Regions from separate parts of the Peribacillus sp. NPDC094092 genome, predicted to be linked through region 3. Evidence: riboswitches for the same ligand, from Rfam matches in the RefSeq annotation. Region 3 holds a riboswitch; each other region holds the start of a gene.

Region 1 (2,198 bases), on a different contig from region 3:
AGGCCTAAAAATGAATTCTTGTTCCTTAGGATTGAAGATTGAAACACCAGTAACATCAGAAGGAAGTAAATCAGGTGTGAATTGAATTCGCTTAAATCTTGCACCTATAGATTTTGCCAGTGCCCTTACCATGACTGTCTTCCCCACGCCCGGAACATCCTCCAATAAGACATGTCCACCGGAAAGGAGTGCCACGATACTTAGTTCTGCTATATCCCGTTTTCCGATAATGACCTTCTCGATATTCCCCAGCACCATTTCCAGTTTTTGATTGACCTGCTTATAAATCATTCTCTACCTCCCGGGATTCACAATCTCACTATTATTTCATATCTTTTCTATGTCAAAAATTTTACATTAAGCTCCAATTAAACCTTACATTGTAAGTTTACTAGATATTCGGTAAACCATAAACGAATTTGTCTAAAAATATTAATGCGGCCTACTGCAAAAGGTATGGTAAACTGTTGCTAAGTGAATATGAACCTTGCAGAAAAAGGTGCTGCATTGTCAGCTTAATAGGGAATTCGGTTTAAAACCGAAGCTGTTTCCGCAACTGTAAGTGCTAATGAAATAAGACGTTTACCACTATTTGAGGATGTAATCACACGCCGATCACCGGCCATTTAACCCAAATGGGAAGGTTCTTAGAGTAAAATGACGCACAAGCCAGGAGACCTGCCTTTTTTCATCGTATTATGCTCTTCGGAAGATGGGAGATTGTACGGCTCTCCCATCTTTTTCTACTACAGATACATAGATGCCCGAAGCCGACCAAAACCCTTGGTCGGCTATTTGTCTTGCTGGGAAAAGCAATACGGAGGTCATTCACCCAATATGTAAAAGGAGGAGGGTTTATGGCAAAGAAAGACTTTCGGTTTTTATGCTACCCATACATGCGTGAGTCCGTATCGACCGTTGATTTTGAAATCCGCACAGACTCATTGACGACACAAATCGGCTTGGCCGCCTCGCTTACTGAGGACGTCCCCGTTGTCCACCGCGACTTAATGGAATTGTTGCCCATGGCCTACCATTTAAACGGTTCAGTCCGTGGGAAATTAGCCATTACCGGCGATGATCTCGACCGTTTAAGTGCAATTTACGACCGGTATGTCGCTGAAGTGAAGGACCAAATCGAAACATTCGTCCTTCCACAAGGATCAACCGCAGCATGTACTTTGCATACTTGCCGAAGTGAAGCCAAGAAGTCCGTGCGAGCTTTACACAAGGTAAGTCTTGAAAAGGAAATACCGGAAATTCTTTTTGATTATGCTCATTTGCTTGCAAATGTATTATTCGTGATGGCAATCTACGTCAATAAGCAACAAGGGATCGAGGAGATTCCTTTTATAAGTAAATCCTATCCAACCAAACCAATGAAAAAGAAAACGGAGGAATAAATAATGAAGAAAAACCTACGATTCAGTTGGATTTCCATGCTGATGCTTACGCTTTTCCTTACCGGATGCGGAGTGAACGATGATCAATCCTCAAAGGATAATAAAGATACTAAAAAGGTCGAAGAAATCAAGGACTATACCGTTACTGATGATACTGGCAAGAAAATAAAATTCGAGAAAATCCCGGAAAGGGTCGTGTCACTTCAGCCAAGCAATACGGAAATTTTATTTGCCCTTGAACAGGGTGATAAAGTCGTTGGCGTGACAGACTTCGATAATTATCCAGAGGAAGCGAAGGACATCGAACATGTTTCAGACTCCGTTAATATTAATACTGAAAAAATCATTGCCTTGAAACCTGATGCCATCATAGCTTATACCATCGGTGATGAAACGGCATTGAAACCACTCGAAGATGCCGGCATCCCTGTATTCATCATTAAATCTGCAGCAAATTTCGATGATGTATATGGTGATATCGGGCAGATTGCTAAAGTGATGGGTGTTGCCGAAAAAGGGGATGAATTAGTGAAAGATATCAAATCCCAAATTGCAAGTGTCGAAGAAAAAGTGAAAACTTTAGATGAAAAGGAACAAACATACTTTGAAATTAGCCCTGCTCCGGAAATCTATACAACAGGATCAGAGACCTTCCAAAATGAAATCCTGGACACCGCCGGCATAAAAAACATCTTTGATGACCAAAAAGGCTGGGTTAAAGTATCGGATGAAGAAATCGTCAAAAGGAACCCTGAATCCATCATCACCACCGCCACGTATGCAGATGATGCCGTT
Region 2 (2,198 bases), on a different contig from region 3:
CAAGTGATGCCCCGACCAAACCCGCAAGCAATACACGCGGCAAACGGATGTTCATCACGATATTCGCAAGCATCACATCCGGATCAGCAGAAATCGGCAAATGGAAAATCTCCTTGCCGATTATTTGCATAAGTACGGGAACCGGTACTGGCACCGAACCAAAGGAAATGCCTATCGTCATTGCGAATAACAAAATCAACAACGCACTCAAATAAGCAAACGCCCATTTAGTTGTCAAATTGGTTCGGATAGACTGATTTGGCAAGTTCCTCTACTCCCTCTATTAAACGTGGACCGGAACGGGTCACCAAGTCTGAATGCACATCAAAGACTTGGCCATTCTTAATGGCATTTACATCTTGCCATCCCTTTCGGCCCTTCACTTCACTTACTGAATCTTTCGTATAGTAACCATACGTTGTAATGATGACATCCGGATTTGCAGCAATCATCGACTCTTCATCAATTTTTGCCCATCCGTCCAATTCAGCAGCAGCATTATCCGCTGAAATAATAGTAAGCATCTCATTCATGAAAGTATTTTTTCCAGGTGTGTATATATCCGGTGAAGGCGAAACTTCCACTAAAACGGTCTTCCTATCCTCTTCCTTTACGGACTTGGCCTTTTCCTGGATATCCTTGAGTTTCGTTTTCATATCCGTAACGATTTCTTCTGCCTTATCATGTTCTCCCGTTGCCTGTCCAATCATTTCAATAGACTTATAGACTTGGTCAAAGCTTTGTGCATCATTGACTACGAGAACATCTATTCCAGCATCCTTAAGTTGCTGTAAACCCTCATTTGAATTATGGGCACTTGATGCATGCGCAAGAACAAGATCAGGCTTCATGGAGACAATCAGCTCTGTGTTCATTTCCATTCCGCCAACTTTTTCAATTTCTTTCGTTTCTTCCGGGTAATTATCATTGTCGGATACACCGACGACCTTTTTTCCCAAACCAAGTGCAAAGACCACTTCCGTATTACTTGGTATCAACGAAACGATTTTCTTCGGTTTTTGTTCTATCGTTACTTTTTCCCCAGTTGCATCTTCAATCGTAACCGGGAAAACTTCGTGTTGAGCATGATTTGTTTGCTGCTTTTCTTTTCCTTCATCCTTAGCGTCACTGCAGCCAACCATCAAGCCTGCAGTAAGCAACATCAACAGCTTCAGACCAAAAATCTTTTTCATTTTCATTCCCCACAATCTTTTCATTTAATTTCTTCCCACCTAAATAAAGAAAACTCATTCCCGGAAGATACCCCCAAAACAAAAAGCACCTCCCGTTAAACGGAAGGTGCTTGTATGGCAACAATATCATTACGGACTCTTTCTTAGGGTCTGCCACACACCTTCCCATCCGCGTAGGTTACAGGTGTACGAATTCTGGCAGGTCTCCTGGCTCATGGTCATCGTCAACGGCACCTTCCCATATCTCATACAGTGGTATACAGCCGTCAGCTCCCATTTACAGTGGCGGGACCGCGCTGGCATTTCACCAGCTTCCCTTTTAAGTCATTAAGACACCAAATCGTTCTTATGTATATAATTTTCACTGCCTTCATTATACACCATGTAAGAATCGATTATTATATGATTTTTCTGAACAGGTTGGAAATGCCCCGCCCAACTTCATTGATTCGAGGAATTTTCAATCAATGACGCAAACCCATCGACTGATAATCAGGGTGAAACCCGTACTCGATGCAGGGCATGCATCCCTTGGTTCCCTTGAAGCTCCCCCAGGTTCGGTGGTGACTGGAGCATTTATGAAGATTTTTTTCATAAGTATGTGCTATAAGCTTGAAAAGTTTGCCTATAAGAAATATAATAAATAAGTCGTCGACTTATTTATATGTCCCAGTAGCTCAGCAGGATAGAGCGACAGCCTCCTAAGCTGTAGGTCGTAGGTTCGACTCCTATCTGGGACGCTAATTAAAAACCCTGTTACAACGCGGTTATTCGCTTAGTAACAGGGTTTTTTTCTGTAATTCATATGGTGTAACCACTACTTCATCAATCTCTATAGGTATAAAAAGGTCTGAGCCCTGTAAAACACAGAACTCAGACTTTTTATATCAAGATACCTATCTTTACTTTTCGATTAAGCCTATCTCGTTGATTTTTTCCTCAAAAACAGGTCCGAAACTTTCAGAATAAGTATTCGTTAAATGTCTATTGTCCCGATAAATTATA
Region 3 (2,198 bases):
GACCGCGTTCAATTCCTCGAATTGCTCATTATGGTCCCGGAAATCACAGGCTTCCGTGGTGCAACCTGGCGTCATGTCTTTTGGATAAAAATATAAAACAATGTTTTTCCCCTTAAAATCCGATAGGGAAACCATTTCACCATTGTTTGCAGGGAGTTTGAAATCAGGTGCTTTTTCTCCAATTTTAACAGTCATATTGAACCCTCCTTTTCTTTCATTATGGTAAGAGTACCCAATAATCGAAAGAAACACAACTTTCATTTATCCTTCCTATCTTTCTGCTCCAGATCGATAACTGTCCGAATCACGAACGCTGCCGGCAGTGTATATCCGATGAAAGCCTGAATGGTGGCTATCATCCTGCCCATGCCAATCGGGGCTATATCTCCATACCCTACAGAAAACATCGTCATCGCACTGAAGTAAAAAGATGTCTTCAACTGTTCATAGAAAGTACCATCCAACCGATTGCCCATATCAAGAATCACCGAATGATTCTGAAGCTCGTATAATAAATAAATCAGTGCAAATCCAACCAATATCGTCGCATATAAATTGCCAAGCCATAGCATATCCTCCAGAGAAAACTTCTTTCCTCCCGACTCAACAAGAAATAACGTACGAATGCTCATCACCATGCAAAAAATGATTCCTGCAATCAAGATGTAGAAAGTCATCCCCCACGCCCCATTTCAATACGCCACTCCATCTATACATACTCCATGTCCAAACAATATATTCTTTTTTAGGAACAGACCTCATCCTTATCACCCACACACATAATAAACCGATACTTTTTCCGAATCTTTTTATCATGTTGACCCTTTTGGTCGGATATGCTAATATTATCTAAATTTTTATAATAATTTTTATTTTATAAATTTTTAGCCTGCAAACAGTTTATAAAGGCAGGTTTTGCAAAATTTCATATGTGGGAATAGGTTCCTAATTTTAAATTAGGATTAAAAGGGAAGTCCGGTGTAATTCCGGCACGGTCCCGCCACTGTAATGGGAGTGTTAGCGCCATCCAATATGCCACTGATCAACGATCGGGAAGGCCCGCCGCAAATGTTAATCCCTAAGTCAGGAGACCTGCCTATTTCGACAACACTGTTTTAACCTACGGGAGATAGGGAGGTGTTAGGGACCTTATAATTGTAAGTGGCATTTTTTGCATGCCTCTTTATTTTAAGCATTTCTAACTTTCTTCTTTGACGGTTAGAAATGCTTTTTTTATTGCTCAATCAAATGAATGTAGGAGGATGGGAATTTTGAAAAGCAGTAGTTTGGGTTACCCTCGAATCGGGGAAGATCGTGAATGGAAACGTACATTGGAAGCTTACTGGTCAGGTAAAATCGATGAAGCGGAATTTACGGCACAACTAAAAGCCATCCGTTTAGGAAACTTACAAAAACAAAAACAACGGGGCATTGATCTCATTCCTGTCAACGACTTCACTTTCTATGATCAAATGCTCGATATGTCCGTCATGTTCGGTCTTGTTCCTGAACGTTATTCAGCCTATGAAGGCGATAGCGTTCCCCTTTCCGTATATTATTCAATGGCTCGCGGGAACAATGATGAAGTCGCTTCCGAAATGACGAAATGGTTCAATACGAACTATCACTATATTGTCCCTGAATTAAAAGTGCCACAGCTGACTTTAACAGAAAATAAACCACTTGCAGCATATCGGGAAGCCAAGGAAAATCTAGGGATTGAAACGAAGCCCGTGTTGATCGGGCCTTATACCTTCCTCTCTCTTTCCAAAGGCTTCAATAAACAAGAGATCCCTGGCATCATCCTGAGCTTGCTTCCCCTATACACGCAAGTCCTGCGGGAGTTGGAGCAAGAAGGCGTGGAGTGGGTTCAAATGGACGAACCTTCACTAGTTTCATCCATTTCCAAAGATGATATGCAAACTGTTACTTTCCTCTATGAAAAATTGAATGAAGCAGCACCAAACCTGAACATCATGCTACAAACATACTTTGATGCCGTGGAACATTACCAAGAAGTCATCGAATTACAAGTCCAAGGAATCGGTCTTGATTTTGTACATGATAAAGGGAGAAATTTAAGTAATCTTGAAGCATTCGGCTTCCCGAAGGACAAAGTGCTTGCAGCAGGTGTGATTGACGGTAAAAACATTTGGCTATCTGATTTATCGAAGAAAATTAAATTGATCGAGACTTTA
Region 4 (2,198 bases), on a different contig from region 3:
ACCAGAATATTGCCCATTCAATGGGTAAAAAGCCCTCCATGATATGCATGGCCATGGCCCGTTTTGGAACAAAAAGCAGTAAAATGACAAAATAAATGGTTTTCCAATTGGTTCTTTTCATTCTTTCTCCCTTCAACACTTTTAATTTTTCTGATCAATCTTGAGAAGAAAGGCGCACCCAACATAAAAAGCACTTCTCTCAAAGGAAAGAAGTGCGTAATGAACAGGAATTTTGCAGCATAAACCAACAATGGGCCTTTCTGCCTGATCCGCACACCCATCCTCGTAGGTTGAAACAGTTTCACGCTTCATGGCAGGTCTCCTGGCTTTGGTTCATCATCCCATTACATCCTTCCCATCTCATTTGACAGTGGATTAAAGTTAAAGTAATAGGACTTCCCTTTACAGTGGCGGGACCGCTCCGGATTTTCACCGGCTTCCCTTTTAAGCTGAATTCCGAAAAATTCAACACCATAAAACTTATGTAATTATTTAGAAAATTCTCGTATAGTGTACCATAAAGAAATAATTCCAGCTACACTATCTTTTTTTTTTTTGACTAAGTTTGTTGCAAGGAAAGGCTTGTGGCAGAATATACACTATTAAACTTTTCTAAACAGTCGGAATAAACTATTGAATTTTCATAAAGTTGTTATATGATAGATAAAGTTAGTTATATATGTATATTAAAACCAAATATTTCATTTTAAAAGTGCTCTTGTTTGAATAAGCAAGGGATAATAGGGAAATCGGTGAAAATCCGATGCAGCCCCCGCTACTGTAAACGCTGATGAAATTGTCGATAACCACTGGCATTGTTGCCGGGAAGGGACAAAGTAAAATGAAGCGTTAGCCAGGAAACCTGCTTTTAAAATTGCATGATACTTTTCGGAGGGAAAGGTAGAAGGACTATGACGATTTTGGGAGATTGGGCATTCTTGCCTGGTGCTCCTCATTCATATAGTTTTTTTAAACCTTAACTCTTATTGTTAAGGTTTTTTATTTTGCCTTTTCCCTGAAGCAGGAGGAAGAAGATGACTACTTGGAACTTAATGGGTACAAATACACATTTGTTGATTTGTAATGGGAGTAGCTGCATGAAAAAGGGCGGGGAAGAAGTAACTCAAGCGATTCGCGATGAAATTGCTTCCAAAGGACTGGACTTGAAAATCCATACAACCAGGACACGGTGTAACGGAAGATGTAAGGATGCATGTGTTGTGATTGCCTATCCCCAAGGAAACTGGTATCGAGTGGAAACGCCTGATTTCGGTCGCCAGATTGTCAGCCATATCGATGATGGGGAGTTTGTTCCACAAATGATCTACCAATTCAATGATGGGGAAATGACACCCAATCCAGATTTTCCTGCTCATACGGGTATTTCAAAGAACAAAGCGTAAAAGGAGATGTCTTAATGAGTACAAAAGGTAAATTATTCGTCGTGGGCTTTGGGCCAGGGAATTTTGAACACATTACCAAACGTGCTGTCGAAGCCCTTCAAGAAAGTGACTACATCATTGGTTATAAAACTTATGTTGAACTCATTCAGGGACTGCTTACAGATCAAACGATTATTAGTACGGGGATGACAGAAGAGGTATCACGTGCACAGGAAGCAGTGAAACAAGCGGAGCTGGGTAAGAAAGTTGCGGTAATTTCCAGCGGGGATGCCGGAGTTTACGGGATGGCTGGGTTGGTTTATGAAGTATTGATTGAAAAAGGCTGGAAAGAAGAAACTGGAGTGGGCATTGAAGTCATTCCTGGCATTTCTGCAATCAATTCTTGTGCATCTTTACTTGGGGCACCAGTCATGCACGATTCGTGTACGATCAGTCTCAGTGATCATTTAACACCTTGGGAACTGATCGCTAAAAGGGTTGAAGCAGCTGCAATGGCAGACTTTGTCATTGCCCTGTATAATCCGCGCAGCGGCAGGCGGACCAGGCAAATTGTTGAAACACAGAAAATTCTCCTTCGCTACCGTTCGCCCGATACACCTGTCGGGTTGGTGAAAAGTGCATATCGCGATAGGCAGGATGTTGTCATAACCAATTTGAAAGATATGTTGAATCACGATATTGGGATGCTGACCACCGTCATCATTGGTAATTCATCCACCTTTTTATATGATGACAAAATCATCACACCAAGAGGCTATCAAAGGAAATATACTTTGAATTCGGAAAAGCAACCAT

What was found. A riboswitch is a leader RNA that binds a small molecule or an ion and turns the genes downstream of it on or off. The one in region 3 is predicted to bind cobalamin.
Region 1: linked by a shared signal. The riboswitch ahead of ACQKNS_RS25280 (hypothetical protein) and the one ahead of metE (5-methyltetrahydropteroyltriglutamate--homocysteine S-methyltransferase) in region 3 are both predicted to bind cobalamin.
Region 2: linked by a shared signal. The riboswitch ahead of ACQKNS_RS17940 (ABC transporter substrate-binding protein) and the one ahead of metE (5-methyltetrahydropteroyltriglutamate--homocysteine S-methyltransferase) in region 3 are both predicted to bind cobalamin.
Region 4: linked by a shared signal. The riboswitch ahead of ACQKNS_RS01620 ((2Fe-2S) ferredoxin domain-containing protein) and the one ahead of metE (5-methyltetrahydropteroyltriglutamate--homocysteine S-methyltransferase) in region 3 are both predicted to bind cobalamin.

Annotation. Positions count from the first base shown of each region.
Region 1 covers NZ_JBNNUC010000009.1:11,398-13,595, forward strand. The annotation lists gene ACQKNS_RS25275 (AAA family ATPase) at 1-291, opposite strand, end outside; cobalamin riboswitch at 481-700, shown strand; gene ACQKNS_RS25280 (hypothetical protein) at 858-1,403, shown strand; gene ACQKNS_RS25285 (ABC transporter substrate-binding protein) at 1,407-2,198, shown strand, end outside.
Region 2 covers NZ_JBNNUC010000003.1:469,457-471,654, forward strand. The annotation lists gene ACQKNS_RS17935 (FecCD family ABC transporter permease) at 1-265, opposite strand, end outside; gene ACQKNS_RS17940 (ABC transporter substrate-binding protein) at 228-1,199, opposite strand; cobalamin riboswitch at 1,374-1,546, opposite strand; tRNA gene ACQKNS_RS17945 (tRNA-Arg) at 1,860-1,933, shown strand; gene ACQKNS_RS17950 (acyltransferase family protein) at 2,096-2,198, opposite strand, start outside.
Region 3 covers NZ_JBNNUC010000005.1:5,043-7,240, forward strand. The annotation lists gene bcp (thioredoxin-dependent thiol peroxidase) at 1-195, opposite strand, end outside; gene ACQKNS_RS20730 (potassium channel family protein) at 258-677, opposite strand; cobalamin riboswitch at 923-1,114, shown strand; gene metE (5-methyltetrahydropteroyltriglutamate--homocysteine S-methyltransferase) at 1,263-2,198, shown strand, end outside.
Region 4 covers NZ_JBNNUC010000001.1:343,815-346,012, reverse strand. The annotation lists gene ACQKNS_RS01630 (energy-coupling factor ABC transporter permease) at 1-121, opposite strand, end outside; gene ACQKNS_RS01625 (hypothetical protein) at 142-312, opposite strand; cobalamin riboswitch at 296-491, opposite strand; cobalamin riboswitch at 694-884, shown strand; gene ACQKNS_RS01620 ((2Fe-2S) ferredoxin domain-containing protein) at 1,035-1,403, shown strand; gene cobJ (precorrin-3B C(17)-methyltransferase) at 1,418-2,198, shown strand, end outside.